Regions from separate parts of the Hoeflea sp. genome, predicted to be linked through region 3. Evidence: riboswitches for the same ligand, from Rfam matches in the RefSeq annotation. Region 3 holds a riboswitch; each other region holds the start of a gene.
What was found. A riboswitch is a leader RNA that binds a small molecule or an ion and turns the genes downstream of it on or off. The one in region 3 is predicted to bind cobalamin.

Region 1: linked by a shared signal. The riboswitch ahead of cobU (bifunctional adenosylcobinamide kinase/adenosylcobinamide-phosphate guanylyltransferase) and the one ahead of AC5E6N_RS07530 (ribonucleoside-diphosphate reductase subunit alpha) in region 3 are both predicted to bind cobalamin.
Region 2: linked by a shared signal. The riboswitch ahead of AC5E6N_RS11035 (DUF1636 family protein) and the one ahead of AC5E6N_RS07530 (ribonucleoside-diphosphate reductase subunit alpha) in region 3 are both predicted to bind cobalamin.

The regions. Positions count from the first base shown of each region.
Region 1 covers NZ_CFHWAF010000017.1:26,322-35,905, forward strand. The annotation lists gene AC5E6N_RS05360 (cobyric acid synthase) at 1-1,069, shown strand, start outside; gene AC5E6N_RS05365 (GGDEF domain-containing protein) at 1,347-2,144, shown strand; cobalamin riboswitch at 2,222-2,564, shown strand; gene cobU (bifunctional adenosylcobinamide kinase/adenosylcobinamide-phosphate guanylyltransferase) at 2,779-3,303, shown strand; gene cobW (cobalamin biosynthesis protein CobW) at 3,307-4,380, shown strand; gene cobN (cobaltochelatase subunit CobN) at 4,389-8,153, shown strand; gene cobO (cob(I)yrinic acid a,c-diamide adenosyltransferase) at 8,146-8,784, shown strand; gene AC5E6N_RS05390 (VOC family protein) at 8,987-9,584, opposite strand, start outside.
Region 2 covers NZ_CFHWAF010000047.1:5,913-15,496, forward strand. The annotation lists gene AC5E6N_RS11025 (ABC transporter permease) at 1-452, opposite strand, end outside; gene AC5E6N_RS11030 (ABC transporter substrate-binding protein) at 468-2,006, opposite strand; gene AC5E6N_RS11035 (DUF1636 family protein) at 2,006-2,458, opposite strand; cobalamin riboswitch at 2,587-2,814, opposite strand; gene AC5E6N_RS11040 (outer membrane protein) at 2,932-3,558, opposite strand; gene ilvC (ketol-acid reductoisomerase) at 3,808-4,827, opposite strand; gene AC5E6N_RS11050 (TetR/AcrR family transcriptional regulator) at 4,859-5,542, opposite strand; gene AC5E6N_RS11055 (glutathione S-transferase family protein) at 5,745-6,416, shown strand; gene AC5E6N_RS11060 (pyridoxine 5'-phosphate synthase) at 6,447-7,211, opposite strand; gene AC5E6N_RS11065 (ATP-dependent DNA helicase) at 7,408-8,535, opposite strand; gene AC5E6N_RS11070 (acyl-CoA thioesterase) at 8,585-9,391, opposite strand; gene AC5E6N_RS11075 (nitrile hydratase accessory protein) at 9,434-9,584, opposite strand, start outside.
Region 3 covers NZ_CFHWAF010000027.1:26,546-36,129, reverse strand. The annotation lists gene AC5E6N_RS07540 (aromatic ring-hydroxylating oxygenase subunit alpha) at 1-686, shown strand, start outside; gene AC5E6N_RS07535 (FAD-binding oxidoreductase) at 705-1,793, shown strand; cobalamin riboswitch at 2,059-2,264, shown strand; gene AC5E6N_RS07530 (ribonucleoside-diphosphate reductase subunit alpha) at 2,370-5,210, shown strand; gene AC5E6N_RS07525 (ribonucleotide-diphosphate reductase subunit beta) at 5,240-6,370, shown strand; gene cobF (precorrin-6A synthase (deacetylating)) at 6,374-7,147, shown strand; gene AC5E6N_RS07515 (flavin reductase family protein) at 7,378-7,881, opposite strand; gene AC5E6N_RS07510 (methionine synthase) at 7,938-8,981, opposite strand; gene AC5E6N_RS07505 (DUF1852 domain-containing protein) at 9,012-9,584, opposite strand, start outside.

The sequences.
Region 1 (9,584 bases), on a different contig from region 3:
TGTCGAGGGCGCGGGTTCGCCGGCTGAAATCAACCTGCGCGCCAATGACATTGCCAATATGGGTTTTGCGACGGCAGCCGACGTGCCGGTCGTGCTTGTCGGCGATATCGACCGGGGCGGTGTCATCGCCTCCATTGTCGGCACGCACCGGATCCTCGACGAGCGCGACCGGCAGATGATCCGCGGATATCTCATCAACAAGTTTCGCGGCGATGTGTCCCTTTTTGACGACGGCATCGCGCAGATCGGTGATTTCACCGGCTGGCCGTGTTTTGGCGTCATCCCGTGGCTCAAGGAAGCCGCGCGTCTTCCGGCGGAGGATTCGGTTGTCCTGGAGCGCATGGTGCGGGGTGAGACGAAGGCGCTGAAAGTCGCTGTCCCCGTGCTTGACCGTATCGCCAATTTCGACGATCTCGATCCGCTGCGGGCCGAACCCGACGTGGATGTGGTCATGGTGCGCGGCGGCGAGGATATTCCCGAAGACGCCGGGCTGGTCGTCATTCCCGGATCGAAGTCGACCATATCCGATCTCGCCGGGTTTCGCCGCAATGGCTGGGATGTGCAGCTTGAGGGTCATGTTCGCCGGGGCGGACATGTCGTCGGCATTTGCGGCGGTCTGCAGATGCTGGGACGCAAGGTCTTCGACCCGGAAGGGATCGAGGGCGGGGAACGGGAGGCCGACGGGCTCGGGCTCCTCGATATCGAAACGGTGCTTGAACCGGAGAAAACGGTTCGCAATGTGAAGGCGCACAGCGTTGCCTTTGACCTTCCGATGTCCGGTTATGAAATCCACCTCGGCCGCACCGAAGGTCCCGACTGCAGCCGGCCTTACTGTCTGATCGACGGGCGCGCCGACGGCGCCATGTCGCCGGACGGGCGGATTTTCGGAACCTATCTGCACGGTCTTTTTACCGAAAACGCCTTTCGCCGCGGGTTTCTTTCAGGCCTCGGCATTGCCGCGGAAAGCCTGGATTACAACGCTCATGTGGATGATGCGCTCGATGCGATCGCGGCGCGTCTCGCCGCTCTGATAACGCCGCAATTACCGGGGTTTGAGCGATTTTCTTAACAGCGCGCTAACCGTCTTTCATAAACCGGTGTTTGTCTTTTCACGCTATTGTGTAGGTAGTGCGGGCGGCCGAAATGAAAATCGGCTCGCGTCCATGCCTATCCAAGGTGTGGAAACAGCCGAACCGGACGGGCCGGTGAGGCAGGTGAATGACTGTTGCATTGCCTTTGGGCTGGCGCTCGCTTTTCTGCAGGTGCGGATCTCTTGTGATCATCTCAAGGGCAGGTTCGGCGTTTTGCGCCGGGCACATTGATGTTTCGCTTTTGTGGAGATCAGGGTGACTGACCCGGATTTGACTTTGTTTGGTGTTGTCAGAAACAAGCTCGGCGCGATTGCCGCCCGCTCACTGTTGCTTCTGGTGGGGATCGTTCTTCTGGCGCAAGGCGTCAATGCCTATTTCATGCCGCCCCTGAGCGGGCCGGAACTGGTGGCCGAGATCATCCTTTGCCTGAAAATAACGCTGGTCGTCGCTGTTCCCTTTGTCCTCTACGTCGTGACCCTGCAGGCACGGGCCGATATGCTGGCGGATCATTTTCGTGTGCTTTCGAGAACCGATGCGCTGACCGGCCTCTTGAACCGCCGCGCCTTTGCCGAAACACAAAAGAGCCGGAAGGATCGCGAGGCAGCCAGGAAACGTTCCTGCGGCAAAGACAGCCGCGCGCTGCTGGTGATCGATCTCGATCATTTCAAACAGGTCAATGACCGTTTCGGACATGATGCCGGCGATGCGATCCTCGTTCAGGTCGCGGACCTATTCCGCATCAACCTGCGTGCCGACGATGTCGTGGCGCGGCTGGGCGGCGAGGAATTCGCCGTCGCACTCAACCGCAAAACCGTTCAGGAAACATGGAATGTGGCGCAGCGCCTGCGCCATGCGGTCGAGCGGAACGTGTTCATCTACGACCAAAACGAGATTCGCCTGACGATCAGCATCGGCGTCGTTCGCTACGAAGGCGGCAAATGTCTCGAGACGGCGCTGCGCGAGGCCGATCTGCTGACCTACAAGTCCAAGAAAGACGGACGCAACCGCGTCAGCTATGTCGACCGCCAGTCGGGGTTGGCGGCCGCCGCGTAACCATCCCTCCCGCTTTGCACGCCACCTTGGCCTGGTCCCTTTCCGATCCCGATTGACAGCCCGGGCCGACTGCGCCTATCACTCGTTCTGCGAATGGTCCGCAATGGCGAAGCCAGGAGGATCAAAGGGAATGCGACGGGCGGACCCAAACCGGGCGCTTAAATCGCAGCCGACCCCGCGACTGTAGAGCGGATTGGCAGTCCCTGCCGTGAGAACAGGGTGTTTCGAATGGACGGAACCTCCGGTTTTCCCGGTAAGCCACTGGAGTGGCGGCGCAATGAACCGGGTTGGACGCCTCTAGAAATCTGCGAATCGTCCGCCTTTGCGCCGCAGTGACTCTGGGAAGGCGAGGGCATGCCGGACCGGCCTTTGGCCGGTCGATCCGCGAGCCAGGAGACCTGCCATTCGCAAAGGGCATGTTTGCCCGCCTCAAAGGGAGTGATTCCCCGGCCGGACACGGAGGTTGCGATGGCTGACGACTGTATTTTAATTGCCGTTTTTCCAAGCGGCATGACTGACATCGCAGACGAACAGAGTTTCCCTCTTTTCTAGCGGGACGCCTGGACATGACAAAGCGATGTTCGCTCGCCGCAGCAGCGACGAGGATGAGATTTCACCTTTTGTGTGTGCGCCCATGACGAGGCTCGGCCCCGGCGTGACCCTTATTCTTGGCGGCGCCCGTTCCGGCAAGTCCATTTTTGCCGAAGAACTGGTGGTTTCGAGCGGGCTCGAGGCCCTCTACCTGGCGACGGGCCAATCCCTGGATGACGAGATGAAAGAACGCATCAAACGTCACCGCGAAAGGCGGGGCGCCGCGTGGCAAACCGTCGAGGAGTCGCTGGCGCTGACTGATGTCTTGCGGTCCGAGGCGCGCGAGGGCCGGGCGGTTCTTGTCGATTGTCTGACATTATGGGTCACCAACCTGATGCTGGCGGAGCGCGATGTCGCCGCGGAAACGGACGCGCTTGCCGGCCTTTTGCCGACGCTCGGTGGCTGCGTCGTGCTGGTTTCGAATGAGGTCGGGCTCGGCATTGTTCCGGAGAACGCCATGGCGCGTGCGTTTCGGGACCATGCCGGGCTTTTGCATCAGCGTGTCGCATCGTGCGCGCGCAGTGTTTTTCTTGTCGCGGCCGGGCTGCCGCTGAAAATGAAGGGTTGAACCATGCAGGGGCAGAAAATTCCCGCGACCGTGATCACCGGGTTTCTCGGAGCCGGCAAGACCACGATGATCCGCCATCTTTTGAGCCAGGCGGACGGGCGGCGCATTGCGCTGATCGTCAACGAGTTCGGCGATCTCGGCGTGGACGGCGACGTGCTGAAGGGCTGCGGCGCGGAAAACTGCACCGAAGACGATATTGTCGAACTGACCAATGGCTGCATCTGCTGCACCGTCGCCGACGACTTCATCCCGACCATGGAAAAGCTGCTCGACCGCGATGAGAAGCCTGACCACATCGTCATCGAGACCTCCGGCCTGGCTTTGCCGCAGCCCCTGGTGGCCGCTTTCAACTGGCCGGGCATCAAGCCGCGCGTGACGGTCGACGGGGTGATCACCGTCGTCGACAGCGCCGCGGTGGCGGATGGCCGGTTTGCCGATGACCACGACCGCCTCGATGCGCAGCGCAAGGCCGACGATGCTCTCGATCATGAAAGTCCGCTGGAGGAACTGTTCGAAGATCAGCTCGCCGCGGCGGACCTAGTCGTCCTGAACAAGGCGGACCTTGTGGACGATGCGCGCCTCGAGGCGGTCCGCAGCGACGTTGCGGCCCGGTCGAAACGCAGTCCGGCCATGGTGACGGCGAATGGCGGTGAGGTTCCTCCCGCCGTTCTCCTCGGTCTTGGCATGGAGAGCGAAGACGACATCGCGAACCGCAAGTCGCATCATGAACGTGCGCATGAAGCCGCGCACGAGGCCGGCGAGGACCATCACCACGACCATGACGAGTTCGACAGTTTTGTCGTCGATACCGGCGCGATTGCCGATCCGGAGCAGTTTATCGGGCAACTGAAATCCATCATCCGCGACCACGATATCCTCAGGCTCAAGGGCTTTGCCGATGTGCCGGGCAAGCCCATGCGGCTGGTGATCCAGGCGGTCGGCGCGCGGGTCGACAGCTATTTCGACCGGCCCTGGTCGGCGGGTGAGACGCGGGCAACGCGGCTGGTTGTCATCGGTCTGCATGACATCGACAAATCCGTCATCGAAGCGGCGATGCGCCAAGCTGCCAGCGGCTGAGGGGCGACATGCATCTGCTGCTGGCGCAAAAGGGAACGATCTCGGATGGCGATGAGGCTGTCGATCTCGGCCAGTCGCCGGGCGATATCGTTTTCCTGAGCGCGGCCGATACGGAACTCGCAGGTCTCGCCGCGGCGCAGACGAGCACCGGGCCGTCCGCTCCGACGCTTCGCCTTGCCAGCCTCATGTCGCTGCGCCATCCCATGTCGGTGGACAGTTATATCGACAAGACAGCGAAACATGCGCGCCTGATCGTCGTCCGGGCGCTCGGCGGGGCGAGTTACTTTTCCTACGCGCTCGAATGCCTTCACAGCTGCGCTGCCGCAAACGGCATTGCCATGGCCGTATTGCCGGGCGACGACAAACCCGACGACGGTCTTTCCTCCTTTTCAACCCTGCCTGAAGGCGATGTAAACGCGCTGTGGTCGTATCTGGTCGAGGGCGGGGCGGCCAACGCTCAGTCATTTCTGGCCTATTGCGCCTGGTTGCTGGAGTGCACGGAAAAACCGGCCCCGGCGGTGCCACTGCTCAAATCGGGCCTGTGGTGGCCGGGCAGCCAAAACCCTTTGCTGACGGATATCGTGACCGCTGACAGCGGGCGGCCCGTTGTTCCGATCTGTTTCTACAGGGCGCTTGTCCAGAGCGGTCAAACCCGGCCTGTCGAAGCGCTCATTCATGCGCTGCAACAGGAGGGCATGCAGCCGCTGCCGCTTTTCGTCTCCAGCCTGAAGGATCCGGTGTCGGTTGCGACGGTCGAATCGATTTTCGCGCAATGCCCGCCTGATGTCGTTATCAACGCGACGGGGTTTGCCGTCTCCGCGCCCGGCGGAGCCCGCAAGCCGACCGTACTGGAATCGACCGGAGCCATCGTCCTGCAGGCTATTTTTTCGGGATCCACCCGGCAGACCTGGGCGGGGTCGGCGCAAGGGCTCAGCGCGCGCGATCTTGCAATGAATGTGGCATTGCCCGAGGTGGATGGCCGCGTCCTCAGCCGGGCCGTCTCGTTCAAATCCGCGGCCCGTTATGACGAAGGCGTCGAAGCCAACATCGTCACCCATGTTCCGGAGCCGGACCGGGCGGGATTTGTCGCCCGCCTTGCCGCCAAATGGGCCTTTTTGCGCCGCAGCGCGCCGGCGGAGCGCAAGGTTGCGCTGGTGCTCGCCAACTATCCGAACCGGGACGGGCGGCTTGGAAACGGTGTCGGGCTCGATACGCCGGCCGGAACCGTCGAGGTGCTGCGGGCGATGGCGGAGGACGGTTACGACGTTTCCGGATTTCCCGGCGACGGCAATGCCCTGATGGATGCGCTGATGGACGGACCGACAAATGCCGCCATCGACGCGCGCACCATCCGCGAGAGTATCGGCCGGGCGGACTACCAGCAATTCTTCGACCGGTTGCCACAGCCTGTCCGGGCGGCGGTCGCCGCGCGCTGGGGCGCACCGGAAGGCGACCCGTTCTTTGTTGCCGGCGATGGTATCGGCCGGTTCGCGTTGCCGCTGATGCGGTTCGGCAATGTGATGGTCGGGATTCAGCCGGCGCGCGGCTACAATATCGATCCGAAGGAAAGCTACCACTCTCCCGACCTTGTCCCGCCGCACGGTTATCTGGCGTTCTATGCGTTCCTGCGGACTTCTTTTGAGGCCGATGCCATTGTCCATATGGGCAAACACGGCAATCTGGAATGGCTGCCCGGCAAGGCGCTTGCCCTTTCGCAGGACTGTTATCCGGAGGCTGTTTTCGGCCCCGTTCCGCATCTTTATCCGTTCATCGTCAACGATCCGGGCGAGGGGACGCAGGCCAAGCGCCGCACGTCGGCCGTCATCATCGATCATCTGACGCCGCCGCTGACGCGGGCCGAGAGTTACGGGCTGCTGAAGGACCTGGAGGCACTGGTCGACGAATATTACGAGGCCGCTGGCAGCGACCCTCGGCGGCTGCGGCTGCTGAAGGGGCAAATTCTCGATCTGGTGCGCGATATCGGGCTCGATATCGATGCCGGGATCGCATCGGCAGACGGCGACGATGCGGCGCTGGAAAAGCTCGATGCCTATCTGTGCGATCTGAAGGAAATGCAGATACGCGACGGGCTCCACATCTTCGGGCGGTCGCCGGAAGGACGGCTTCGGGACGATCTTCTTTGCGCGCTCGCGCGGGTTCCGCGCGGGACCGGCGACGGGCAGGACGCCAGCCTGCAAAGGGCGATCGCCGACGATCTTGCTCTCGGTTTCGATCCGCTGGATTGCGCGATGGCGACGCCCTGGACCGGGCCGTGTCCGCAGTGGTTGGCAAATCTCAGCCCCGATCCCTGGCGCACGGCGGGCGATGCGGTGGAGCGGATCGAACTGGCCGCGCAGGAACTCGTTTCAGGCCGGATGGCATGCCCTGCCGAATGGGCTGCGACAAAAGCCGTTCTTGCAGGCATTGAACGGACGCTGGCGCCGGCGGTGGAGCGATGCGGCAGCGCTGAAACGGAAGGCTTGCTGTCGGGTCTGTCCGGCCGTTTCGTGGCCCCCGGGCCGTCGGGTGCGCCGACACGCGGGCGGCCGGATGTCCTGCCGACCGGCCGCAATTTCTACTCTGTCGACAGCCGCAGCGTGCCGACGCCGGCGGCCTGGGAACTGGGCAGGAAATCCGCCGAGCTGCTTGTCGCCCGCTACACGCAGGACCACGGCGAATGGCCGACCTCCTTCGGCCTGACAGCCTGGGGCACGTCCAACATGCGCACCGGCGGTGATGACATTGCCCAGGCATTGGCCCTCATTGGCGCAAAGCCCGTTTGGGACAACGCGTCACGCCGGGTGACGGGTTACGAGATTGTTCCGCTTGCGCTGCTCGACCGGCCGCGAATCGACGTCACGCTGCGCGTCTCAGGCTTTTTTCGCGATGCGTTCCCCGATCAGATTGCGCTGTTCGATCGCGCGGCGCGGGCGATCGGGGCGCTTGATGAGTATATGTCCGACAACCCCATTGCCGCCCGTATGAAGGCCGAGCGTCAGGCGCTGGTCGAGGAGGGTGTCGACGCGCACCTTGCCGCCGAGCGGGCCGGCTACCGCGTCTTCGGATCGAAACCCGGGGCCTATGGCGCCGGTCTTCAGGCGCTGATCGATGAGGGCGGCTGGGAGGGTAGGGAGGAACTCGCCGAGGCCTATCTGGTCTGGGGCGGCTATGCCTATGGCGCCCATGCTGAAGGCCGGGCCGAGCGCGACACTTTGGAAAAACGTCTCGGAACGGTCGAGGCCGTGGTGCAAAATCAGGACAATCGCGAACACGACCTTCTCGACAGCGACGATTATTACCAGTTCGAAGGCGGCATGACCGCCACCGTCGAGGCGCTGTCGGGCAAGCGGCCCGCCGTCTTTCACAACGACCATTCGCGGCCCGAAAAGCCGGTGATCCGCACCCTTGAAGAAGAAATTGCGCGGGTGGTGCGCGGCCGTGCCGTCAATCCGAAATGGATCGAGGGCGTCATGCGGCACGGCTACAAGGGCGCGTTCGAGATTGCCGCAACGGTCGACTATCTTTTCGCCTTCGCGGCGACGACGGGCGCCGTGCGCGATCATCATTTCGAGGCCGTCTATCAGGCTTTCATTCTTGATGAGCGGGTGCGCTCATTCATCGACGAGAACAACCGCCCGGCCCTGCGCGAAATTTCGGCCCGGCTGGACGAGGCGATTGCCCGCGGGCTATGGGTGCCGCGGTCCAACTCGGCACAGTTCGATCTGCGCGCACTATCGGGAACCACTGAAGAAAGGCGGTCCGGACATGGCTGACAAGTCTGACAAGGTAAAGAACCTCTCGGAAGAGGAACTCAATGCGCGCCATGCGGAGAAGATGAAGAAAAAGAAGGCGGCCCGCGACAAGATCATCGCGACGAAAACCATCGAAAAGGGTCTGACGATCGTCAATACCGGTAAGGGCAAAGGCAAGTCCACGGCCGCATTCGGCATCATATTCCGGGCCATCGGAAACGGCATGAAGGTCGGGGTCGTTCAGTTCGTCAAAGGCAAATGGGGGACAGGCGAGCGCAAGGTGCTTGAGGTGTTCCCGGAGCAGGTGACACTCGCCACGATGGGTGAGGGTTTTACCTGGGAGACACAGGATCGCCAGCGCGACATTGCGGCGGCGCGCCAGGCCTGGGAAAAGGCCAAGGAGATGATCCTCGACGATCAGCATCAGATCGTTCTGTGCGACGAATTGAACATCGTGCTTCGCTACGACTATCTGCCGGTCAGCGAGATCATCGAGACGCTCAGGCAGAAGCCGGAGATGAAGCATGTCATCATCACGGGCAGGAACGCGAAAGAAGAGCTCATCGAATTCGCCGACCTCGTCACCGAGATGGAGATGGTCAAACATCCCTTCAGGTCCGGGGTCAAAGCCCAGGTCGGGATCGAGTTCTAGAGCGAGTTGTGATTGGATTGACGCATTTGATTGCGGCGATTTTGGTCTCTGACTAGACGGGTTGCGCGCCGTGGTGTATCCCACCACAAGCGCAAGCCAACACAGTCAGAGGGCAAAATCGCCCGGCCTGTTCATTGTTTGTTTTCAACATCTTCTTTCCTTTCAAAGGTGGGGAAAATCGGCCCATCGGCAGCGTTGCGCCTTATGCCTCCTGCAGACAAATCGCTTCACCGTCAGGGCCGCACAACAACGGGTAATGGTGTTGTGCGGATGTCGAGGTCATCTGGCCAATAGCCATTGCCCCCAGGTCTTCTGCATCACGCAATGCAGCGTCCGTTTGCGCCACCTTGACGCTCGGCATCCACACCGCATGTTTGCCGTCCGGAGGTTCGCCTACCAGATGCACGGCCACCGGTGCGCCCGAAGGTCCCGAGATCACCGTGCCGACCTTCTTTGCCGTTTGCGCCGGAACCGTTTTCCAGCCGAACAATTGTGCATAGAATTCCGCGGGAAAAGCCGGTCCGTCCGACAGGTGGATTTCGACACCAAACTGGCGCTCGGGCGCCGGAAAATCATGCCGGGACAGCGATAGGCCGATCAGCGCACCATGCGGGTCGCGCAGAAGGGCGTTGCGCCCCACGCCGGGAACCTCGAATGGCTGGCGCAGGATTGTTCCTCCGAGCGTTTCCGCCTCAGCGGTGGCGGCGTCGACGTCATCCACTTCCACATAGGCGATCCACCCGTTCGTCAGTTCCGGCGGCGTCTCCGACAAACCCGCGCCGGCCTCATCGCCTGAAAGC
Region 2 (9,584 bases), on a different contig from region 3:
ACGGCAAAGGCCGGGAGCGCCTGACCGGCAACGGCCATGCTCCGGGAAAGCCCGTCGGCCAGACCTCCGGGGTGGAGCGCGGCACGAAAACCGAGCAGCGTGCCGCACAAAAGCGCGGCGATCATGCCACCGAAGCCGATCGCGGCCGACCATGCCAGGCGCGGGGCAAGTTCGTTCGAAACCTCACCGCCGGTCACAAAGGACACGCCCCAATTGAGGGTGATGAAACCCCGCAGCCAGATGAGAAACTGCTCGATCAGACTGTGTTCAAGCCCCCAGGCCCGGCGATAGGCAGCCAGCAACTCCTCACTGGCGTTGACGTTCATTCGATTGACGAAGATATCAACCGGATCGCCGGGAACGAGGCGGATCAGCATAAAGCTCACGGCAACCGCGGCCAGCCACGACACAAGGGCCATGACCACCATCCGCGCTGCCGCAAGCCAGGTCATCGGTAAGCTCCGCCCCTACTGATGCGACACCGAAAGATCCGGGCGTATCACATAGTAATCCGAACCCCAGGGCTGGTAGTCCGCCAGGCGCTCGGACAGGCCGACATGCCATTCGGGCGTGACGAGGAACGAAACGGGAGCACCGTCCGCAATCAGTTTCTGCGCCTGTCTCGCAAGATCGATCCGCTCGTCAGGGCTCGTGGCCGCGCGCAGCGCAGCGACGACATCGTCATAGGCCGCGTTGGACCAGCCTGTATAGTTGCGAGCGGCGCCGGTTTCGAAGAACAGGGAAAGAAACAGACCCGGATCGCCCGCCGGCGCGGTATGCTGCGCCCACAGGAACAGGTCGAACGCGCCGCTGGCAGCGACGTCACTCGGCGATTCTGTGACCTGTGTCGTCACAGCTATGCCCAACTCCGCCAAGGCTGCCCGGACAACGGGCTGGAAGGTGACAAGATCGGGACGCTGCGGATACGCCCACAAAACGAGCTCCAGCTTTTTTCCGTCCTTCGCGCGGACACCGTCATCGCCGACCATCCAGCCTGCTTCGTCAAGCAGACGGGCCGACGCCTCCGGGTCGTAGGCAAGCGATCCCTCGGCGGCGAAGGGGTAGGCGGCGGCGAAGGCGCCGGTCGCCGGCTTGCCCGCCCGCGCGGCGGCAACAAGATTGTCCCGGTTGACGGCAAGATCGATCGCCCGGCGGACCCGGACGTCGCTCAGTGCCGGCGTGCGCGTGTTCATCCACATCATGTACTGGTAGGCGACCGGGAAAGACGTCACGGACCGGTCTTCTCTGCCCTCGAACATCGAAACCGTTTCGACCGGCAGGTTGAAGGCAAGGTCCAGTTCGCCTGAGGCAAATGCAAGCGCCAGCGACTGGCCATCGGCGATCCGCCGGATTGTGACATCCGGCCGCTGCTCGTAACCTTCGTAGTGCGTATTCGGCACCATTTCGATGGCCGCGCCGGCCTCGAAGTTTTCCACGGCAAAGGGACCGGTGAAGATCGGCGCCCCGTCGGTCTCCAGATAGACCGGAAAGGCCCACTCGGCGAGAATGGACGGAAGGATTGCCGTCGGCTGCTCGGACGTCACCTTGAGCGTATCGGCATCCAGCGCCTCGAAGGTCAAGCGGCCCGCGGTCGCACGTGCCGATGCATTCGCCTCGCCGGTGCGGTTGAGCGCCTCCGCGACCAGCTTGGCGGTCACCGGCGTTCCATCGGAGAAAAACCGGCCGGGAGACAGTTCGACGGTCCATGAACCATCATCGTTCCTTGCCGCGGACGCGGCAAGGTTGGGGACGACCTCGCCATCGCGCGAAACGGTGAAAAGCTGTTCGGCAATGCCGTGGGTTACAAGCGCCCAGCCTGTCGACCCGTCCGCCGGATCCAGGCCCGTTGCGAGGAATGTCTGACCGACGGTCACGCTTTCAGCAGCCGCAGGAGCGATCGCCCCTGTCAGCGCGAGCGCAACCGCAAGGCCGGCAGCCGGCAAAGCACGGCGATCCGGATCGAGGGTTTTCAAAATCGGTTTCAACGGACCTGTCATAAGCGTCATCAATGTATTTCCTTGTTGCTGTCGGATGCTGGGAAAATGGTGAAATCGGGGTCGATCGGGTCGCCATCGAGATGCAGCGGCGGAACGCGGCCGAGAATGCCGGCGCGCAGGGCTTCAGGACGCTCGGCGCGTTCCACGAGCCCATCGGGCGCGGTGGCGTATTGTCCGGCAAGTTCGAGGATCGCCTCGGCATTGCCGTGCGGGTCGAGGTCGCCGAAAACGAGCGTGTATCTGGAAGGCCCGGACAGCGCGATCACACAGGCACGCTTGCACTGGCTCATGCAACGCACACCGCGAAGCGACATGCCGAGCCGCGCGGCGGCGCTGCCGGAAAATCGTGAATGGATTGCCTTGGCCAGGAGATAGCCGGGCCGCTGATTATCCGGGCCGGCGAACCCCGCTTGCCGGCAGCGGGTGCATACCGACAAAATCGCGCATTTCTTGTTTTGCAAAGACCATCATCCCCCGAGGACGCGGCGGGTGGCAACGGGAGAGATGAAGGCCGGCCCTGAAACGACCGGCAAATGTCAGCGAGATATTCGATGTCATCACTGCGACCTCCCCGGGGGCACCCCGCCCGAGTTTAAGTTGAGCGATGGCAGGTCTCCTGACTTACGGGTCTTTGCCAGTCAGCACCTTCCCGGGACGCAGGCCAAAGGCCATACCCAGTGGTTTTCGCTGACAAGCTCTCCGCTTACAGTTGCGGGGGCAGTCACGGATTTGGCACCTGATGGTTACACCGCACCGTGTTCCCTTTTCATCCGGCTAGCCGTAAGGCGTCGCCGGAACCATCTGGCCGGCAGTCTTATCGTGTTCAGGCTGGCTGTCAATATCGCTTGAGGCGCAGAATGAGGCTGATCCATCATTCACCCGGCCTTGCCGCTGCCGCAATGGCAGCGGCGGGTCCCCACCCGGGTATCGTCGATCAGAAATGATAGGCAATACCGGCACGGACATTGTGGATATCGGTCGTGATGCCGGCCGGCGCTCCCACATCCTGGAACGTGTCGTTGAAATTCATGTAGAGATATTCGGCGCGCGCGCTGATCTTTTCCGTCACCATATATTCAAGCCCGCCGCCGATCGTCCAACCGGTCTCAAGGCCCGGATTGCCGGGGCCCGCGAATGACGCCTCGAAATCCATCAGCGCCAGGCCGCCCGTGGCATAGACGTGGAAACGGTTCATGGCATAGCCGAGCCGACCGCGAATACTTCCGAAGCTCGACAATTCCCAGTTAAACCCGCTGAAACTGCCAAAGGCCGCATTGTAATCGCCCTCGACACCGACAACGATATTGTTGCTGAACAGGTGGTTGTAACCCGCATAGCCGCCGAGCGAGGCGCCCGAGCCATTGCCCCCGACGGTATCGACGGTCTCGTGGTGGTATCCCAGGAGAACACCCGCATAAAACCCGTCCCAATAGGTCGGAGCAGGCAAGGCCGCGGGCGCCGCCACCGGCGCCGGCTCCACCACGGCATCGGCCGCGCCGGCCATTCCGGCCGCCAGGGCCGCAGGCACTGCCATCGATAAAACACGCAAAATTCTGGTCATCGCAATGTATCCTCGTTGGTTGCGTTGACCCCATATGGATGTATTACCAGCCCGCCTTCAAATCACATTCAGAATAAAAGACCCAACACTTTGTGTTGATTACAATATTGCAACAGTTCTTTTCAAATAATAATGAACATGTTTATTTTATATAACTCAAGATATATTTCATTCATTAAAAAACAGGGCGCGAGGCGCCCTGCTCAACCTCGATTGCATCGTTTAACGGAACGATACCGGCGATCCGGATCAGTTGCGTTCCTTGTCGACAAGCGCGTTGGACTTGATCCATGGCATCATGCCGCGCAGCTTCTCGCCGACTTCCTCGATCTGGTGGGCATCGTTGTTGCGCCGAATACCCTTGAAGCGCGCCGCGCCGGCCCGGTATTCCTGCATCCACTCGGAGGTGAACTTGCCGGTCTGGATATCGTTCAGGACACGTTTCATTTCGGCCTTGGTTTCATCGGTAATGATGCGCGGGCCGGAGACATATTCGCCCCACTCCGCCGTGTTCGAGATCGAGTAGTTCATGTTGGCGATGCCGCCCTCATAGATCAGATCGACAATCAGCTTGACCTCGTGAAGGCACTCGAAATAGGCCATCTCCGGGGCGTATCCGGCCTCGACAAGCGTCTCGAAACCGGCACGGATCAGTTCGACCAGACCGCCGCACAACACCACCTGCTCGCCGAAAAGGTCGGTCTCGCATTCTTCCTTGAAGTTGGTCTCGATAATGCCGGAGCGTCCGCCACCGACGCCGCAGGCATAGGAAAGTCCGAGATCGTGGGCATTGCCCGACGCGTCCTGATGAACGGCGATGAGGCACGGCACGCCGCCGCCTTTCTGGTATTCGCCGCGCACCGTGTGACCCGGTCCCTTCGGGGCGACCATCAGCACGTCGACCGTGTCTTTCGGTTCGATCAGGCCGAAATGCACATTCAGCCCGTGAGCGAAGGCAATCGCGGCGCCATCGCGAATATTGCCGGCAATATGGTCGCGATAGATGTCGGCCTGCAATTCGTCGGGCGTGGCCATCATCATCAGGTCGGCCCAGGCGGCGGCATCCGCCACCGATTTGACCTCAAATCCGTCCGCCTCGGCCTTTTTTACCGTCGCCGATCCTTCACGCAGGGCGATAACGATGTTCGGAGCGCCTGAATCCTTCAGGTTCAGCGCATGCGCCCGCCCCTGGCTGCCGTAGCCGATAATGGCGACTTTCTTCGATTTGATCAGATTGAGATCGGCATCGCGATCATAATAAACACGCATGGGTCTTCCTTTCCTTCATGTCTTGAATTGGTCATGTGTCTGTCCGGACCGTCCCGGGCTTCGATCCGGTCGCTTCGGCGGTTCCGTAAAGTGAGAAAAACTGCTCGACGGCCTTTTTCGCCTGTCCCTCCAGCATCCCGTTCCCGGAAGCAGGCGGATCGCCCAGCAGGCGGCGGACATGCAAATCGCGGATAATAAGACCATACAATGTGCCGAATGCCTCCTCGCCGTCGTCATAGGCGATCAGGCCCTGGGTCCGCCCGGCTTCGAGCAAAGCCCCGGCACGCAGCCCGATCATCCGGCGCCCGCGCTCCAGCACCAGCCGACCCAGATGCGCATCCTCGCGGCTGGCCTGGCCGATCGCCAACCGGTTGAGCGCCAGGGACACGTCTCCCGAAAGCACGTTCAGCAAATCCAGAGCGAAACGCTCGAGCGACCCGCGAAAGGCCTCGACATTTTCCGGCAAGGTCGCCGCCTCGGGCAGCCGCACCTTGCCGGCCTGATATTCGATGATGGCGGCAAGCAGACCGTCCCGGTCGCCGAACCATTTGTAAAGGCTTTCCTTGGAACAGTTCGCGGCCCGGGCGATGCGCGCCGTCGTCAGTGCCCCGCCCCCGCCCTCGACAAGCAGATTGAGGGCCGCGTCCAGCACGGCGTTCTGGCGCGGCGTAAACGCGTCCATCCGTTGCGGTACGGGACTGATCTGCACTGCCATTTCCAATGATCCAATGCGTACCGTACGGTACGGTTCGATCTTTCTAGGCCAAGTCATGTCAGCGGTCAAGCCGCTTTTGTGTGCGTTGTTATGAAAGTCGGCTATTGACCATTGCCCAACCTCTCCCTTCACGGCAGGATGTTGCGCTGACGCAAATCGGAACGCGCCGCATCCGGGCTGAATGTCTTATCGGGAGGAGAATGTGACGAAATCCTACACCCTTTACAACCGGCTGGGTTCCGGCGGCTTTGCCATTGAAGCGGTCCTGGCCCTCGCCGATGTGCCCCACCAACTGGCTTTGCTCGATTCCGAGCCGTCCTCGGACCTTTCGGATGACTTTCGTCAAACAAATCCGTGGCGGCAGGTCCCGGTTCTCGTAACACCCGACGGCCGCACCATCACCGAAACGGCGGCCATCCTGTTTTTCCTTGCCGAAGAGCACGAAACCCTGCGGGCCGGACCGGACCTCTTTATCGACGACAACGCCGCCTTCTACCGGTGGACCGTCTTCATGGTCGTCAACGTTTACGAGGGCCTGTTGCGTGTGGTTTATCCGGACCGTTTCGCAGTGAGCAAAACCGAACCTGCGGATGAAGTGAGGAAAGCGGTTCGAAGGGCCGCTTTGGCCAGGGTTCACGAGGCCTTCGGGCTGATAGAAAACCTCCTGGAAAACCAGCAGGGCCTCTGCGGCGATCGGCTGTCCCCGGCGGATATCGTCTGCGCCATGCTCTATGCCTGGTACGGCCCAAATCCGCAGATGCCGAACTGCGACGCCCTGACGAAATCCGTCGCGCAACACCCGGTGATCGCGCCCATCTGGCGCAACAATTTCGGCCATCGCCTGAAATATGACTGGGTCGCCGCAGATGAGTAATAATGTGACGCAGGCCTGTCGATCCGGGTTTTAAACGTCGTGACCGCAGGCCCGCAAAAAACGCCGCACCGTCTCGCTCATGCCGTATTGCAGCGCGTCAGCGGTCAGGCCGTGGCCGATCGACACCTCAAGGAGCATCGGAATGTTCTTCTTCAATGCGGGCAGATTGGCCACCGTCAGATCGTGGCCGGCATTGATGCCGAGCCCGAGATCACCCGCAATCGCTGCACTTTGTGCAAGCTGTTCCAGCGCCAGCCTTTCCCCCTTGGGGTCATCAAAACTCGCGCCGTAAGGTCCGGTAAAGAACTCCACCCGGTCGGCTCCGGTTTCGGCAGCCGCGGCAAGCGACTCCGGATCCGCATCGCCGTCGGCGAACAGGGAAACCCGGATGCCCTGTTTCTTCAACCGCAGCACGACCGGCTTCAGAAGATCGAGATCGCGTCGGAAATCCCAACCGTGATCGGATGTCGCCTGTGAGGGATCGTCAGGCACAAGTGTCGCCTGATCGGGCTGATTGACTTCCACAAGCTGGAGGAAATCCTCGCTCGGATATCCCTCAATGTTGAATTCGGCCTGCGGAAAATCGTCATCGATCAGCGCCCTGATCCCTGGCAGGTCGGAAAACCTTATATGTCTCTGATCCGGCCGCGGGTGAACCGTCAGCCCGTGAGCGCCCGCTTCAAGCGCCTGAGCGCCAAGACCGGTCGGGCTCGGCCACGGCAGATCGCGCCTGTTGCGCAGCATCGCAATGGCGTTGAGATTGACGGACAGCCTGGTGGCGACGGTTTCGGTCATAATTCTTTGCTTTCAACGGGTTCGCCCGGTTTCGGCAATACCTAACCTGCAACCTCGCAATAATCACGAACCAATTTAAGCAGTTGAAACCAAACCAATGGGTCTTGCGATTGCATGGGTTGCATCGCATGTCTAGCGAGTTGTGATTAGATTGACGCATTTGATGGCGGAAAATCGGTCCACTCGGCAAGGCGCGTTAACGCACGATGGTCAGTTGTTCGGCCGCCCGGGTGATTGCCGTATAGAGCCAGCGCTCGCGCGAATCGCGAAAGGCGAAACTTTCGTCGAAGAGCACGATATTGTCCCATTGTGACCCCTGCGCCTTGTGAACGGTCAGCGCATAGCCGTAGTCAAAATCGTCATAGCGCCTCTTGGTCTGCCACGGCACCTCCGTATCCGGGTCCTCGAACGCGGCCTTGAGCAGTTTGATCTTCGCCGAGCCGCGGTTCATATCGTCGTCTTCCGGCTTGACGAGCAGGTTGATGCCCGGCTTCACCGTCTCGCGCGACGACGTCATGACCTGCCACAAGGATCCGTTCAACAGGCCCTTCGCCGGATCGTTGCGCAGGCACACCAGTTTGTCGCCCGCCTGCGGGTATCTGGCATCGAACCCCTTGAGTTCCCTCAGACGCTGATTGTAGCGCCGGCGCGTCCTGTTAATGCCGAGGAGCACCTGATCGGCTTCCAGAACGAGATCCGTCATCACATCGGATTTGGTGACTACGCGCGCCGTGCCCCAGTCGCCATAGCCGATGTCGATCCCCTCACGCACCCGCATTGCAATATCGACAATCGGGTTGTCGCGCGCCTGCCGGTGAATCTCGGTCAGGAGATAATCGGGCTCATGTTCGGTAAAGAAACCGCCGCCGGAGACGGGCGGCAACTGGCCCGGATCGCCGAGAACCAGGATCGGCGTTCCAAAACTCAGCAGATCCTGCCCGAGTTCCTCGTCCACCATGGAGCACTCGTCGACAATGACCAGCGAAGCCTGCGCCACGGGGCTTTGCCGGTTCAAGGAGAACATCGGCGCCATCGAGGTCTTGCCCGTCTCCTCATCCTCGACGGCTTCCTCGCCGCGCGGACGGTAGATCAGCGAATGGATGGTCTTGGCGTTGCTCGCCCCCTTGCTGCGCAGAACCTGCGCCGCCTTTCCGGTAAAGGCCGCAAACTGCACATCGCCGTCGACCCCCTCGGCGAAATGGCGCGCAAGCGTCGTCTTGCCGGTGCCGGCATAGCCGAAGAGCCGGAACAACGGGGTGTCGCCCTGCCGGAGCCAGTCGGAAACCGCCTTCAGCGCCTCGTCCTGTTGATTGGAAAACTGCATACCGACAACTGGCAGGATTCGCTGTCTCAGGGCAAGCGGGAATTATGCGCTAGGGCGCGCGGTCGTACCACACCATCTGCTGCGAAACCGCTATCAGCTCGCCGCCGGGCGCATGCATCCGCGTGTGCTGATCGTAGAAGCCGCCAGCCGAGCGTTCACACCGCGCATCGAGGAGAATGGAATCATTGCCGATGGACGCAAACTCCGCCGCCGTTGAATGAAAATACACGGTCATCGAGACGGTCGAGATATTCGACGGGCGTCCGGTTGCCAGAAACAGTCTCGGGAACGGGCTGTCGGCAATGGCGGTGACCGATAGATAATCGAGCGGCCGTCCGTCCGCATCGCGTGTCCACACCAGCGAGTGCGCATCCGATGTCACATCGCCCATTTTTCCCTTGATCGGGCGCGTCTCGTAGAGTTTTGCCCAGTTGATCGGCAGCATGCGTGCATTGAAGGTCTCGACCGCTTCAGCCGGCGGAACCTGCGGCATGCGCGGCTCGGAAAACACCAGCGTGTCGCGGTGCGGAGCCAGGGTAACCACCGCCCGCGCGCACGGCGTGCCGTCGGGCATGTCCAGGACGACGCGCCAGAAGGCGGCCGTTCGTCCCGCCCGATCGCAATATCGCCGCAGGACCAAAGCCCCCTCCTGCGGGGCTTTCATGAAGTCGACGGTCAGTGCAATCGGTTCGAAACGCGCATCCTCCAGACCGCTGAGCACGGCCTTGACCATCAGCGCCGCGATCCAGCCGCCATAGGGACCTTTCATGTTCCAGTAGCGCTCGTCCGTTTGACTGCGGAACTCATCATTGCCCAGCGCCTCCAGGCGAAGGCTGTCATCAAGTATGTAGGTCATATCGGCTTCCGGTTGCCGCGCAGATCTTCGTCACCTGCAGGTTCACCGCCTCTGCGGGTCGTTTTCGAGAAGAACGGGTTTTCCATGCGGGGTCGCATGGGCCGCCCGGGTCCACGCCCTGCTGAGATCGTCGATCCGGCCTTTGTCGGCAACGCTCTTTTGCGCGATCAGATGTTCAAGTGCACGCATCCAG
Region 3 (9,584 bases):
AAAAGGGCAACTGGAAGCTTGTCTGGGAGAACAACCGCGAGTGCTATCACTGCTCCGGCAATCATCCAGAACTGTGCAAGACTTTTCCCGAAACGCCGGCGTTCACAGATCTGCAGGCCGTCGAAAACGATCCCGAACTGGGCGAATTGTGGGCGCGCAGCGAAGCGGCGGGCCTGCCGGCGCGCTACCGGGCTGACGCCGACGGTCAGTTCCGCCTCATGCGCGTGCCGCTGGTCGGCGATGCGGTCAGCTACACGATGAGCGGCAAACCGGCCGTGCGCCGCGGGCTTTCGGACAAGGCGCCGGACGGGCATTTCGGTGCGCTCCTGCTCTACCACTACCCGACCACGTGGAACCACGGGCTCGGCGATCACGCAATCAGCTTTCGTGTCATGCCCTTATCGGTGACGGAAACCGAGGTGACGACAAAATGGCTGGTGCACAAGGATGCGGTCGAGGGCGTCGATTACCGTCTCGATAACCTCATCCATGTCTGGACCGAGACCAACGATCAGGACCGCCGCGTGGTCGAGGACAATGCACAGGGCATCGCGTCGCCCGCCTATGAGCCCGGACCCTACAGCCCCGTTCACGAAGGCGGCGTGATCCAGTTCGTCGACTGGTATGCGTCTTTCATGGATCGCGCTCTCAACAGCGACGATTCCGTTCTCAGCAGCGTGGCATAGGGCAAAACCATGAACGATATGAGCGAGGCGCCGCTTTATCGCCACCTTGATGAAATGGCACCCTGGGACGATCGGTTGCAGGTGCTGGAAGTCATAGCGGTCAGCGATGAGGTGCCTAGTGTCAAGACCTTCACTTTCCGCTCGGACAATCAGACCTGGTTTCGCTATCGCCCCGGGCAGTTCATCACGTTGGAGCTTCTCGTTGGCAATGAGCCGGTTTTCCGCACCTATACGCTATCGTCCAGCCCGTCACGGCCGTTGTCGATCGCGGTAACCGTCAAGGCACAGCCGGACAGCATCGGCACACGATGGATGTTCGACAAGCTCAGGCCGGGCGACTATGTCCGCGCCTATGGCCCTGTCGGCGACTTCTCCCATCACAACCATCCGGCGGCCAGCTATCTGTTTCTGTCGGCCGGATCGGGCGTTACACCCATGATGTCGATGCTGCGTTGGTTCAACGACTGCGCGCCATGGACCGATGTCGTGTTCATCAATTGCGCGCGGCGGCCGGAGGAGATCATCTTCCGCAGGGAACTCGAACTCCTCGGCAGCCGCATGCCGCGCCTGTCGCTTGGCTTCGTCGTCGAGGAACGTTCTGCCAACGAGGGCTGGGCCGGCCATGTCGGCCGCATCGACGCGGTCCGTCTGCCGCTGCTCGCCCCGGACTTCCTCGATCGTGAGGTGTTCTGCTGCGGTCCGGAACCCTTCATGGCCGTCGTCCGCGACATGCTGGAAAACAGCGCCTTCGACATGGCGCACTATCACCAGGAGAGTTTTGCAACCGCGCCGCCCGAGGCGAACCCGGCCATCGGCGACCAGCAGGATGGCGATGACCTTGGCGATCATCGGGCGATCCGGTTCGCGCTGTCGGCGGTCGATGGCGTCTGCGCCCCCGATCAAACGGTCCTGCAGGCCGCACGCGCGCACGGGCTGCGCATTCCCGCCGCCTGCGAATCCGGCCTTTGCGGAACCTGCAAGGTGCTCAAGACCAAGGGTTCGGTCGAGATGAGCCACAATGGCGGCATTCTCGATGAGGAGATCGAGGAAGGCTACATCCTGGCCTGCTGCTCGAGACCTTTGACAGCGCTGGAAATTGAGGCATGAACCCTTGCGTACCCGTTCGTTTTGGAGCGGAAAGCTCGAGATTCGGACAATGCAGTCTCGCGTCGTTTGTTGATGTATGAGGCCAGGTTCTGCAAATGAACGCCCTTGGCGTGTGTATGAGCCTGGCGTTTTGCCGGTTCAAGACCCGCTCTTGCCTTTTGGAGGCTTAAGGCGCGGCGCTCCTTTTGGGTGGCCCGGTGTCACTTCCGATGCTCGCGCCTGTGCATTTTCATAACGATATGTTGACACCGACAATCAGTCCTATACCAGATATTGAAGTCATGGTTCTTCCGCATCGCCTGATTCGGAAGCTAAGAGGGAAACCGGTGCGCTTTTCGCAAAGCCGGTGCTGCCCCCGCAACTGTAAGCGGTGAGTCATCGCCAATCGTGTCACTGAGGTGGACGCCTCGGGAAGACGGTGGATGGCAACGACCCGCGAGCCAGGAGACCTGCCGTGATGCATTTGAACGTCCACGGGCGGGGTGTCCCGGCGGTACGCTTGCATTGACGGTCTTTCCTCCGTCATTACGCTCGCGTCCTCGCGCATGTCCCCGTCCACAACGCCACGGGGAAAAGATGCCGGCAACGACAGCACTCAAATCGGACGGAACCACGACGGTTCCCGCTTCCATCGAAATTCAGACGAACGCGCCGGCGGAACCCGGATACCGCATCATACGACGTAACGGGGCAGTCACGCCCTTCGATCCGGCCAAGATCACGGTTGCGCTGACCAAGGCCTTCCTCGCCGTGGAAGGTTCCACCGCCGCTGCTTCGCGCCGCGTCCATGAAGTGGTGGAAGAATTGGCCGAACAGGTCATCACGGCGCTGATGCGGCGGGTCGGCGAAGGACGCACCTTCCATATCGAGGATGTGCAGGACCAGGTCGAACTGGCACTGATGCGCGGTGGCCATCACAAGACAGCCCGCGCCTATGTACTCTACCGCGAGGAACGCGCGCGCGAACGTGCAGCCGATACAACACAGGAGACCGGGAAAGAACCTGCGAAAGGCCTCCAGGTGACGGCCGACGACGGCAACCTGGCGCCACTCGACGAGGCGCGGTTCACGGCGATCGTCGCGGAAGCCTGCGACGGGCTTGAGACCGTTTCGCCCGACGCCGTGCTGAGCGAAGCGCGGCGCAATCTCTATGACGGCATCACGCTCGACGAGTTGTCGTTGGCGCCGATCCTTGCCGCCCGCACGCTGGTCGAGCAGGAGCCCGATTACAGTCTTGTCTCCGCCCGCCTGCTGCTCGACCGGCTGCGCCGCGAGGCGTTGAGTTTCGTTTCCGGCCGACCGGAACAGGCGACCCAGACCGAGATGGAAGGGCGCTATGCCGGCTATTTCAGCCAGTTCATCGAGGCAGGCATAAAGGCCGAGTTGATCGACCCCGAACTGGGCCGCTTCGATCTGGCAAGGCTCGGCGCGGCGCTGAAGCCCGAGCGTGACCTGACTTTCCAGTATCTCGGGCTGCAGACGCTCTACGACCGCTATTTCCTGCACACGAAAGGAAAACGCTTCGAACTGCCGCAAGCCTTCTTCATGCGTGTCGCCATGGGGCTCGCCACGCGCGAGATCGACCGCGAGGCACGCGCCATCGAATTCTATAACCTGTTGTCGTCCTTCGATTTCATGTGCTCGACGCCGACGCTGTTCAACTCCGGCACGCTGCGCCCGCAATTGTCGTCGTGCTTCCTGACCACCATCGGCGACGATCTCGATGCGATCTTCAAGGGCGTGAAGGACAATGCGCTGCTGGCCAAGTATTCCGGCGGGCTCGGCAATGACTGGACGCCGGTGCGCGGCCTCGGTGCTCACATCAAGGGCACCAACGGTCAGAGCCAGGGCGTGGTGCCGTTCCTCAAGGTCGCCAACGATACGGCCATTGCCGTCAACCAGGGAGGCAAGCGCAAGGGCGCGGTCTGCGCCTATCTGGAAACATGGCACATCGACATCGAGGAGTTCCTCGATCTCAGAAAAAACACCGGCGACGACCGCCGCCGCACACATGACATGAACACCGCCAACTGGGTGCCGGACCTGTTTATGGAGCGCGTCGAGGACGACGGGGAGTGGACGCTGTTCTCGCCTGACGAGGCGCCGGACCTGCACGATCTTTATGGCGCCGATTTCCGCAAGGCCTACGAGGCCTGCGAGGCGAAGGCAGCGGCCGGCGACATCAAAGTGTCGAAAAAGGTGCCTGCGCTTGATCTTTGGCGGCGCATGCTGACCATGCTGTTCGAGACCGGCCATCCGTGGGTCACTTTCAAGGATCCATGCAACATCCGCTCGCCGCAGGGCCATGCCGGCGTTGTCCACTCGTCGAACCTGTGCACTGAGATCACACTGAACACGTCCAAGGACGAGGTGGCGGTTTGCAATCTGGGTTCCGTCAATCTCGCCAACCATGTCACCGAAAAGGGGATCGATCTCGACCGGCTTGCACAGACCGTCGGCACTGCGATGCGCATGCTCGACAACGTAATCGACATTAACTTCTACACCATCCCCGAGGCGCGCCATTCCAATCTGCGGCATCGCCCGGTGGGGCTCGGCCTGATGGGCTTCCAGGACGCGCTGCAGAAGCTGCGCATTCCCTACGCGTCTGATGAGGCGGTGAGCTTCGCCGACACCAGCATGGAAGCGATCAGCTATCAAGCAATCTCGGCATCGGTGGGCCTTGCCGCCGAGCGCGGCCGCTATGCGAGCTTCAACGGTTCGCTGTGGTCGAAGGGCGTGCTGCCACTCGATTCGATCAAGCTTCTCGAGGAAGCCCGACCTGGCGTCGAGATGGTCACCGGTTCGACGCTCGACTGGGAGAGCCTGCGCAAGCGCGTGAAAAAGACCGGCATGCGCAATTCCAACACGATGGCGATCGCGCCGACGGCGACGATCTCCAACATTTGCGGTGTGTCACAATCGATCGAACCCGCCTACCAGAACCTGTTCGTCAAATCGAATATGAGCGGCGATTTCACCGTGGTGAACGCCGCACTCGTCCACGACTTGAAAGAACGCGGCTTGTGGGACGAGGTGATGATTTCGGACCTCAAATATTTCGATGGCTCGGTCGGCCAGATCGACCGCGTGCCCGATGATCTGAAGGCGCTCTATGCGACCGCTTTCGAGATCGACTCGGCCTGGCTGATCGACGCCGCGTCGCGCCGCCAAAAGTGGATCGACCAGGCCCAGTCGCTGAATCTCTACATCGCCGAACCGAGCGGCAGGAAGCTGGACGAACTTTACCGCCTGGCCTGGAGGAAGGGGCTGAAGACCACCTACTACCTGCGCTCGCGCTCGGCCACCCATGTCGAAAAATCGACGCTGAAAGGCACCGACGGCAAGCTCAACGCCGTCGCCGCCGCGCCGCAGGCTTGCGCCATCGATGATCCCGAATGCGAAGCCTGCCAGTGAGCGGCGAAAGAACGGAAAGGAACATGAACATGCTCGACTGGTCAGAACCGAAAGCCGATAGCGCCTCTGCCGTCTCTCTCCTGCCGGCAGATGCCGACGCCGTGGCCGATGCCACGGGGCTCGGCGATATCGAACGGGGCGCGGCGCGCGTTACCGTCGACGACAAGCGCATGATCAATGCGCGTGCCGACGTCAACCAACTCCTGCCGCTGAAATACCGCTGGGCCTGGGAGAAGTATCTTGCAGGCTGTAACAATCACTGGATGCCGACCGAGGTTTCCATGCAGGCTGACGTTGCGCTGTGGAAGTCGGCCGACGGGTTGACGGAGGACGAACGGCGTATGCTCAAGCGCAATCTCGGTTTCTTCACCGCGTCGGAATCGCTGGTCGCCAACAACATCGTGCTGGCCATCTACCGGCACCTCACCAATCCCGAATGCCGCCAATACCTGCTGCGCCAGGCCTTCGAGGAGGCGGTCCACACCCATACCTTCCAGTATATCGTGGAAAGCCTCGGCCTCGACGAGGGTGAACTTTTCAACATGTATCGCGAGGTTCCGTCGATCACCGACAAGGCGGCCTGGGCTCTCGACTACACGAAGCATCTCGATGACCCGGCTTTCGCCACCGGCACGCAGGAAGCCGACCAGGCCTTCCTGCGCGACCTCATCGCCTTCTATGTCGTCTTTGAAGGCATGTGGTTCTATACCGGATTCGCGCAGATCCTGTCTCTGGGCCGGCGCAACAAGATGGTCGGCATCGCCGAGCAGTACCAGTACATTTTGCGCGACGAGTCGATCCACCTGAACTTCGGCATTGATGTCATCAACCAGATCAAACTTGAAAACCCCGACCTCTGGACCAAGGCGTTCCAGGATGAGGTGCGCGCCATGCTGAAGGATGCCGCGGAGCTGGAAGCCGCCTATGGGCGGGACACCATGCCGCGTGGCTTCCTTGGACTGAACGCCGCGCTGTGCGAGCAGTACATGCACTTCATCGCCAACCGTCGCTGCGCCCAGCTCGGCCTTGCGCCGGTCTTCGCGGAAGCGGAAAACCCGTTCCCGTGGATGAGCGAGGCGATGGATCTGAAGAAGGAAAAGAACTTCTTCGAGACCCGCGTCATCGAGTACCAGAACGGCGGCGCACTGAGCTGGGACTAGGTCATGAAGCGGAGGGTCATCATCATCGGGATCGGCGCCGGTAATCCGGATTATGTAACCGTTCAGGCCATCAATGCCCTTAACGAGGTTTCCGTCTTCTTCATCCCCGACAAGGGAACGGAGAAGGCGGACCTTGCGCGCCTACGCCGCGAAATCTGCGAACGCTACATTAGCGGACAGGACTACCGGATGTTGGATTTCAACGTGCCTCGCCGTGAAAAGTCTGCATCGTCTTATAATCAGGGCGTGGAAGCGTGGCGCAATGAGGTTGAGCAGGTCTACGAGCGCCTCCTGATCGAGGAACTTGGCGATGACGAGTCCGGCGCTTTTCTCGTCTGGGGCGATCCGTCGCTCTATGACGGGACGTTGCGCATCCTCGACAACATCCGCGCCAAAGGTAATTTCGAACTGGAATATGAAGTCGTGCCGGGCATCAGCAGCGTGCAAGCACTGGCTGCGCAGCACAAGATCGCGCTCAACCGCATCGGGGAGTCGATCATGATCACGACGGGGCGAAGACTGGCCGAGGGGTTTCCGAACAATGTCGACAGCGTTGTCGTGATGCTTGACGGTGACACAGCCTTCACATCGGTGGAAGGCGACGTGGACATCCACTGGGGCGCCTATGTGGGGACCCCTGATGAAATCCTGATCTCAGGCAGACTCAGGGAGGTATGCGGTGAGATCGAATGCCTGCGCGAGCAGGCGCGCGAGCATCATGGTTGGATCATGGACAGCTACCTGCTAACAAGACCAAAAGGTCTGTCAGACGAGTGATGTGCGCCGGATTTTCCGACCGCAGCACATCGTCTTTCGGATTTCGGGATATCGTTTTTCATCGTGTCCGAAATCTCAAGGCACTGATCGAGCCGCCAGAGGCATGAAACCACTTCAACTCGTGCGGACACAGCCTTTCATTGAAAGGGAAAAGCTCGGAAGACGCCTTTAGGCTGGCATATCCAGATCATCCGTGAAGAGGGCACGCGCAAAGCCACCTTCAGCAGGGCTCAACCGGCCGGATGAGCGGCAAGGCTGCCAAACTGCCCCGCATGGTACAGAAGTGGCGCGGCTGCCGGGTCACGGTCCAGATGCCGGACACGGCCCAGGAGGAGGACATGATCCCCGGCCTCGACCTGTTGTACGACATCGGCCCATATGACGGCTGCGGCATAGCGCAATATGGGCAGGCCATGGCGCTCCAGGAACAGGTCCTTCAATGTCTCGTCTGACCGCCCTGCAAAATGCATTGCATGCGGGCGCATATTCTGAGCCAGTATGTTAACTGCAAAACGGCACGATTTCCGGATCTTTCCCAGCATCTTCGACCGTCGGTCCAGAGAGATGGAGATCAATGGCGGGTCGAGCGAGACCGACATGAATGCACTGACCGTCGTGCCGTGATCGCCTTCGGGTGTGCGGGTGGTGATCACGGTAACGCCGGTGGCGAACCTGCCACAGCAATCGCGCAGGGCGGGTGGGTCGATCATGTCCATAGCGGCGGTGTCAGACATGGGAATCCTCCCCCGTCAAAAGGTGGTGACAGTGCAAATCAGTTCCGGCTCAGGCCTTACTCCGCAGCAAGCGGAGTCGATAGCTCCCGCCGGATGATTTCGGCGCCTGCGGACAGAGCACTGAGTTTACCGCGCGCGACCTGACGTGACAGCGGCGTCATCCCGCAGTTGGTGCAGGGGTAGAGCTTGTCGGCATCCACGAACTGAAGCGCCTTGCGCAGGGTGTCGGCGACCTCCTCAGGGGTTTCGATGGTATTGGTCGCCACATCGATGGCGCCCACCATGATCTTCTTGCCCCGGATCAGTTCGATGAGTTCCAACGGAACATGCGAGTTGTGGCATTCCAGAGAAACCAGATCGACACTGGAAGCCTGGATACCGGGGAAGATCTCTTCATATTGCCGCCATTCGGAACCGAGCGTCTTCTTCCAGTCCGTATTGGCCTTGATGCCGTAGCCGTAGCAGATGTGAACGGCCGTCTCGCATTTCAGCCCTTCCTTGGCCCGTTCCAGGGTGGCAATCCCCCAGTCGTTCACCTCGTCAAAGAATACGTTGAACGCGGGCTCGTCGAACTGAATGATGTCCACACCGACCGCCTCAAGCTCCTTCGCTTCCTCATTGAGAATCTTGGCGTACTCCCATGCGAGCTTCTCGCGGCTGTTGTAGTAGGCGTCAAAGAGCGTGTCGATCATGGTCATGGGTCCCGGAAGCGCCCATTTGATGCGGGCGTCGGTCTGTTGACGCAGGAATTTGGCATCTTCCACGAAAACCTGCCTTTCGCGGCACACAGGTCCCACGACGGTCGGCACGCTCGCATCATAGCGATCCCGGATCCTGACAGTCTCGCGTTTCTCGAAATCAACGCCTGTGAGATGCTCGATGAAGGTCGTGACGAAATGCTGTCGCGTCTGTTCTCCGTCGCTTACGATGTCAATGCCCGCGCGCTGTTGCTCGACCAGGGACACGCGGAGCGCATCTTGCTTGGCATCGGCCAGTTCCTCACCTTGCAGCTTCCACGGCGACCACAGTTTCTCGGGCTCCGCGAGCCAGGAGGGTTTCGGCAGGCTACCTGCAGTCGACGTGGGGAGTAGTTTGTTCATGGGAGATGACCTCGTGGTTTTCCTGTCTGGTCAGAGAGCGGCCTGGGCGGACCACGCGTCCAGAACGGTGCGACGCGGTTTAATGAAGTGTTCCTCGGCAAATTTCCCCTGTTCGATCGCCAGCCGGGTCCGTTCTTCCCGGTCGTAGATTACGCGCGTGGGCGAATAGTCCTGATGCTTCAGGCTCGGTGTGTAACGTTGGCCTGCGACGGAATTGGCGTTGTATATCTCGGGGCGGTAGATTTTCTGGAAGGCTTCCATCGTGCTGATGGTGCCAATGAGTTCGAGATTGCTGTAATCGTTGAGCAGATCACCGGAGAAGTAGAAAGCCAGCGGCGCGACACTCTTCGGCGGCATGAAATAACGCACCTCCATACCCATCTTCTGGAAATACTGCTCGGTCAGGGAGGAGCCGTTCGGTTCATATTCGACACCCAGCACAGGATGGTCGTTCGCCGTCCGCCGATATGTCTTGGTCTCGGAGACACTTAGGCAGATCACCGGAGGTTTGCGGAACCGCGACTTGAAGGCATCCGAGGCGACGAAGGCTTTGAAGAGCTTTCCGTGTAACTCGCCGAAATCGTCCGGAACGCTGAAGCCCGA